Regions from separate parts of the Bacillus sp. z14 (2026) genome, predicted to be linked through region 1. Evidence: predicted binding sites of a transcription regulator. Region 1 holds the regulator's gene; each other region holds the start of a gene.

The links. Region 1 encodes LexA, which represses DNA repair genes until DNA is damaged. Its sites were predicted from a motif close to CGAACATATGTTCG; they were not measured.
Region 2: a site for LexA is predicted at 911-924, ahead of uvrB (excinuclease ABC subunit UvrB). Genes of this name have one in related genera too.
Region 3: a site for LexA is predicted at 1,145-1,158, ahead of AC4G3O_RS06875 (YhjD family protein). Genes of this name have one in related genera too.

Annotation. Positions count from the first base shown of each region.
Region 1 covers NZ_JBZFQK010000009.1:18,592-20,868, reverse strand. The annotation lists gene AC4G3O_RS17955 (helicase-related protein) at 1-254, shown strand, start outside; gene lexA (transcriptional repressor LexA) at 458-1,084, opposite strand; gene yneA (cell division suppressor protein YneA) at 1,238-1,561, shown strand; gene AC4G3O_RS17940 (YneB family resolvase-like protein) at 1,631-2,277, shown strand, end outside.
Region 2 covers NZ_JBZFQK010000003.1:257,096-259,372, reverse strand. The annotation lists gene AC4G3O_RS12290 (ABC transporter substrate-binding protein) at 1-327, opposite strand, end outside; gene AC4G3O_RS12285 (CsbA family protein) at 594-821, shown strand; gene uvrB (excinuclease ABC subunit UvrB) at 1,017-2,277, shown strand, end outside.
Region 3 covers NZ_JBZFQK010000002.1:177,476-179,752, forward strand. The annotation lists gene AC4G3O_RS06870 (competence protein ComK) at 128-724, shown strand; gene AC4G3O_RS06875 (YhjD family protein) at 737-1,111, opposite strand; gene AC4G3O_RS06880 (TVP38/TMEM64 family protein) at 1,324-1,935, shown strand; gene AC4G3O_RS06885 (RAxF-45 family protein) at 2,035-2,154, shown strand.

The sequences.
Region 1 (2,277 bases):
ATAAATCAGTAGGATTGCATTTATTGTTTTTGTATAAATTAGATCGAAGAAGTGAAACGGTCTATTGGGAGCGAGTAAGAGAAGAAATCAGTTCAGATGCACATAATCAGTTAAGAAAAGGGGTTAAAAAATATCAAACAAAGTGTCGGTCATGCAATAAGCCGTTAAGCTGGAATTATCCATTTGCTATTTGCCAGTCGTGTTATGAAGAGAGTAAACGATCAAGATACTATTACAAAGGATGGGATATATAGGACCTTCAAGCTTGCAATCAAAATGGTTGCAAGCTTTTTTGTATCACATAATAATATTATGTAAACAACGAGATAAATAAAAGTATTAATCTATTTATAAAATGGAATATGCCAATCTTAAATGCATATGTTTAATAGAGAAAATAGAGATAATAGATTTTAAACACAAAAGTAGAACCGGCTGAAAGCCGGTCCCAACGTTCTTATTGAATATTTCTGTATAACCCGATCACTTTGCCAAGGATGCTGACATTTTGTAGAATGATAGGCTCGAGCATAGAATTTTCAGGCTGCAGACGGAAATGAGTATCTTCTTTAAAGAAACGTTTAACGGTAGCTTCATCATCTTCAGTCATGGCTACGACAATTTCACCGTTGTTTGCTGTATGCTGCTGGCGAACAATTACATAGTCACCGTTAAGTATTCCAGCTTCAATCATACTGTCGCCCATAATTTCTAGCATAAACACATTTTCATCGGCAGGAGCCATATGCTCAGGCAGAGGGAAGTATTCTTCTATATTTTCGATAGCTGTAATAGGCTGCCCTGCAGTTACTTTCCCGATTAATGGTACATTAACTGAATTTGTTTTTGGAATATGGTCATGTGGATCCATATCCAGGATTTCAATAGCACGTGGTTTGGTAGGATCTCGTCTGATGAGTCCTTTGCTTTCCAATCGCGCTAAGTGACCATGAACCGTGGAACTAGAAGCCAGTCCGACTGCTTCGCCAATTTCTCGAACGGAAGGCGGATAGCCCTTCGTTTTTACTTCTTCTTTAATATATAGCAAAATATCCTGTTGCCGTTTGGATAATTTAGTAGTCATCTCCCGCACCTCTTTTAGCTTTTCTTGTTTTTAGTATATCATTTCCTGTTTAACAGTACAAACATAAGTTCGTTTTTTGTATTGACACAAAACGTTTGTTCGGTTTATACTTGATTTATATTAAACGAACATACATTCGATGGGGGTTTATTTATGAAAAAATTATGGACTTCTTATAATTATTCCATCTTGTTTTTTATCGGTCTTTTCTTATTAATAACTACAATGATAGTAACAAATATTGAAGCACCAAAAGACGATTATCAACAAATCACGGTTAAAAAAGGAGATACAGTTTGGGATATGGCTGAACGTTTTGACGGCAGCGAAATGACACAGACTGAATTTGTCTCTTGGGTTCAGGAACATAATGACTTGCACATTAATCATTTAAAGGAAGGGCAAACGATTGTGATTCCTGTAAAGAAAATGAACGAAAATACAGAAATGCTACACTTAGCAGATTCTGATAAATAACTATATAATCAGTAAGGTCGGGAATGTTTCCCGGCCTTATCTATATGTAAAGAAGAATGGTGAGAGAAAATGAAGGTTGGAATTTATTGCAGAGTCAGCACAGATAAAAGTTCACAGGAAACATCACTGGAAAGGCAGGAGCAGGAGTTAACAAGACTGGCTGCCATAAAGGGGTTCGAGGTGGTAATAATCGAGAAAGAACAAGCCAGTGGATATGATTTAGAACGAGAAGGCATTCTAATCTTGCTGGAAAAAATGAAAAATAGAGAAATCGAGGGTCTCTTGATTCAGGATGAAACAAGACTGGGCAGAGGAAATGCCAAGATTGCTCTATTACATTGCATCTATAAAGAAGGGGTTAAATTATATACGGTTACTCATAATGGTGAGCTTGAGGTTTCTGAAACAGATGCCATGCTTTTGCAAATCATCAGTATAGTAGAGGAATATCAGCGAAAATTACAAAACAGTAAAATCAGAAGAGGGATGAAACGAGCAATTGAAAATGGATATAAACCACAAAGAAATTTAGCAAATCAACATCTTGGAGGCGGAAGAGAAAGGTCAGAGGTACCTTTACAGGAGGTTATTGAGCTGCGTATTAAAGGATTAACATTTGCTGAAATTACGGAGAATTTAAACAGAAAAGGCTATGATCTCTCAAAAGCCACCATTCATCGAAGATATTCAGAATATATGAAAAAGAATACTAATCA
Region 2 (2,277 bases), on a different contig from region 1:
CTCTGCCGGCCAAACAACATCTGCATCAAATACATCAATTTCAGCACTTTTACTACTGAATGCGGTTACATATTGATCGTGCTGTTGAGTAGAACTATTCGGCATTTCCTGATAGTTTACCTTAATATTCGGATGTTTTTTCTCGAATGCTTCTATCAGTTTTTCTGTACTGCCTGTCGTATCGACTCCTCTGGCATATGTAATTTCAACTGTTTCTTCTTTTGAATCGTTCTCATCATTAGAGGTTTCTTCGGCATCCGAACATGCTGTTAAGGCAATCCCTAAGAAAGCAGCAGAAGAGATGGATAACCATTTTTTAAGTTTCATATTTTCCCTCCTATATTAATGAATACTTGCTTCTTTATAAATTCCTTTAGATTTGGTTAACGAAACCTAATTTTGGATAAAATTTCATACATGATCCTAAAGGCCTATGGACACATTTGAAGTCAGAGGGGTGCCAAATGGAGGGCCAGTCAGCGATTAACTTAGTATCCTGCTGGATTAATCACATGAAATGTAATATATTTGTAGCTGAATAGAATTGCTGGAAAATAGCTGCGTGATTCCAGAGGAAGCAGGTGAGACCTCAGATGAAGATTTTAATAGCTCTTTTAGCTCCAGGTTTATTAGTTGTGCTCTTTTCAAGAGTGACATATAGCTGCATAGTCGGTTTGTGTTTAACGGTTGCCCTAATCGCCGCATCAGCGTATAAAGGCTATACATCATCCTGGCCTCTGATTATAATTGACGCATTTTCATTAACGGCCGGGTATTGGTATTCTCAGCGCATGATCAAAAGAACACCTAAAAGTGCATAAACAACAGACTGAGTCTTCCATATTATTGAGGAAGACTCTTTTATTTTTTTGCAGGATGGGCATAAATGATATTATTAAAGTTAAAAAAGGGAATGTTTGTTCGCTTTTTATTGGTTTGTTTATAGATGATTGTGGTAAAATATTGTTATCAAATAAAACGAGACTTGAGATGAAAATGATGAAAGGGGCTTTTGTGTGAGTAAACAATTTGAATTGGTTTCCAAGTATACTCCTCAAGGAGACCAGCCAACTGCAATTAAAGAGCTAGTGAATGGAATTAATAATGGCGTTAAGCATCAAACGCTGCTTGGCGCTACTGGAACCGGAAAAACATTCACGATTTCAAACGTGATAAAAGAGACTAATAAGCCCACCCTTATCATTGCTCATAATAAGACGCTTGCTGGACAGCTGTACAGTGAATTTAAAGAGTTCTTTCCGAATAATGCAGTCGAGTATTTTGTCAGTTACTATGACTACTATCAGCCTGAAGCGTATGTACCTCAGACTGATACCTTTATAGAAAAGGACGCCAGTATTAATGATGAGATAGATAAACTGCGCCACTCTGCAACATCTGCATTATTTGAGCGGAAGGATGTCATTATTATTGCCAGTGTGTCCTGTATTTATGGCTTGGGTTCTCCAGAAGAATACGGGGAAATGGTTTTATCCATACGAGTTGGCATGGAAATGGAGCGGAATCAGCTATTACGTAAATTGGTCGACATTCAATATGAACGAAATGATATTAACTTTCAACGCGGAGCATTTCGAGTAAGAGGAGATGTAGTAGAGATTTTTCCAGTCTCAAAGGATGAACACTGTGTACGTGTTGAATTTTTCGGCGATGAAGTGGAACGGATCAGAGAGGTGGATGCGCTGACTGGAGAAATTATCGGCGAAAGAGATCATGTAGCTATCTTCCCTGCATCCCACTTCGTTACAAGAGAAGAAAAGATGAGGATTGCTATTCAAAATATTGAGACGGAATTGGAAGAGCAGCTCACCTTTTTAAGAGGTGAAGGAAAGCTTCTCGAAGCACAGCGGTTGGAGCAAAGAACCCGTTACGATCTTGAAATGATGAGAGAAATGGGCTTTTGTTCAGGAATCGAGAACTATTCCCGACATCTGACCTTAAGGCCGCCGGGCTCTACCCCCTATACCCTTATCGATTATTTCCCTAAAGACTTTTTAATGGTTATAGATGAATCCCATGTTACAGTCCCGCAGGTTCGCGGAATGTATAATGGAGACCGCGCCCGGAAAGAGGTACTTGTCAATCATGGTTTCCGTTTGCCGTCCGCAATGGATAATAGGCCTTTGCAATTTCAGGAGTTTGAAGAACATGTCAACCAGATTGTTTATGTATCTGCTACACCGGGGCCTTATGAACAGGAGCATTCACCGGAAATGGTTGAACAGATTATCCGTCCAACAGGACTGCTGGATCCAA
Region 3 (2,277 bases), on a different contig from region 1:
GAATTAACCGTAACAATCATGGGGGTTCTGGGTTAAAATTGAAATTTTGGTGAATAAACCAATTATTTTAAAATATTATGTTATATTGAAATTGTAGTTTAATTGCAGGATTTATAAGGAGGAAGCTATGGAAAAGAACGTGATTACCAGGAGAGAGGATTACGAAATAAGTCCATTTACATTTGCTGTTGTTCCAGTAGAATACGGATCGAAAACGTATTCTAAAGTGATTGAATTTGATGAAGAAATTTTAGTACCTTTTAGGCCATCGGAAGTAGTAAAATCCAGCTGTGATTATTTTGGGGCTGATTATCCTGGGAGATGCCAGTCGACGAAAAAGCTCCTCGGTATCTCGCATAAAGTGCCGATATCGTTAGAACCGGCTAATCGATTATTCTTTTTTCCTACTACATCTCCTGCAAAAGAATCATGTATTTGGCTTTCTTATGAACACATTGTATCCAGAGTTAAGATTGACGCGACTAAAACCCAAATTAATTTTCATAATAAGCAATCTATCGTTGTTCCAGTTTCATATAGTATCATTGAAAACCAGATGCTCAGAACTGCAATGCTGAAGTCGAAGCTGCTTCAAACCTTAGCAGAGACGGAGCGAAAGACACATTATTTATATAACGCCATGCAAGTTAATGATAGGAATTCAGATTTCCAAGCAAAGCATGGTTTAATGCATTCATCAAATAGTTATAAGGAAGGTCGATGAAACTTATTGCTGTTAATTTTTCAGTTGGTCAGTCCACTGCTTCAAAAAATAATACTCCAGTAATTCCTGTACTTTATTTCGAATACGGGGATTGAAATAATTATGGTATTCCTCATAGCCTTTATACAGAAATAAAAAGGAGGTGAATGATTCGTCTCTTTTTGTTTCTTCCACTTTGAGTTGATGTGTCCTCATATAGTGGCTTGCTTGCTTCAATTCTGCTTGGACCTGTTTCATGGTTTCATCAATTAATAATATGTATGGTTGTTTTAATTTAAGGGGCGATGCTTTTACCACTTGAAGGTCTCGGGCAAGTACGGTGAGGACCATGGGTAGATAGATCGCTTTTTCCATTATATTGCGCTCTTCTGTAGGGATGCGGGTCATGTAAATCGCGTCCTTTCAATGTCTGTAAAAAAACGAACGTATGTTCCTATATAGAATAATCGCTTTTCACATTTTTGACAAGTTTATTTTCTAACTAATTCTCTCCTTACAGCAATCTGATATAATAGGGGTAAGGATTGTTTCAATCTAATGTATATGGGGATATTTATATAGTATGGACTGAATTTGTTATTTGTTTGTGAGGAGAGACTATGGATCTTAATTGGTTAACAGAATGGCTAACATTGGAGCATTTAGCCGAATTAATAAGTGATTATAGAAACTTAGGTCCCATTCCGGGATTGTTGCTCCCGTTTGTTGAAGCGTTCCTTCCTTTTTTGCCTTTGTTTGTTTTTGTGACGGCTAATGCCAATGCTTTTGGCTTATGGATTGGATTTCTTCTCTCCTGGACAGGTGCTGTCGCTGGTGCGATGGTTGTGTTTTATTTGTCCAGAAAATATGGAAAGAAAAAAGCCCTTTCATTTTTACATAGACATTCGGCTGTGCAAAAAGCGATGCTCTGGATCAATCATCATGGATTTGGCCCGTTGTTTATCTTGCTTTGTTTCCCATTCACTCCTTCCGCGATCGTAAATATAGTTTGCGGATTATCTGACATTAGTCCAAAACAATATATGCTTGCTGTCTTTGCAGGGAAATTGGTCATGATCTTTACTATTAGTTATATTGGCCATGACATTATGTCTTTAATTCGCGAACCAGTAAAAAGTATTATTGTTGGTATCGTCATTTTCCTTTTATGGCTAGTAGGCAAACAAGTAGAAATCCGTTTGAATCGGGTGGAACAGAAGGACCATTCGTAGAATGGAAGGATATCTGTGAAGAGTGAAAAAAGCAGTTGTTAATAATTGACTGAAAGTTTATAATTATAACTAAATTATTCCATTAAAGGAGGTGTAGAGATGAATCGTTCTGTGAAGGTATGTTTGCAATGGCTTGAAAACTTGTCATTGATCCGTGCCATTTTTCATGTGCAATTTCGCCAAGGGGGTAGTCTGCCCTTTTCAGGAAATTTCATATGAAAAAGAACGATAATAAGTCTCTATACCCTTGATAAAATAGGAATTCAAAAGCCATGGGGAAGTCTTATATCGACTTTCCTATGGCTTTTTTTCATGTACAGGGTATGAGCATGAGAGGGGTTC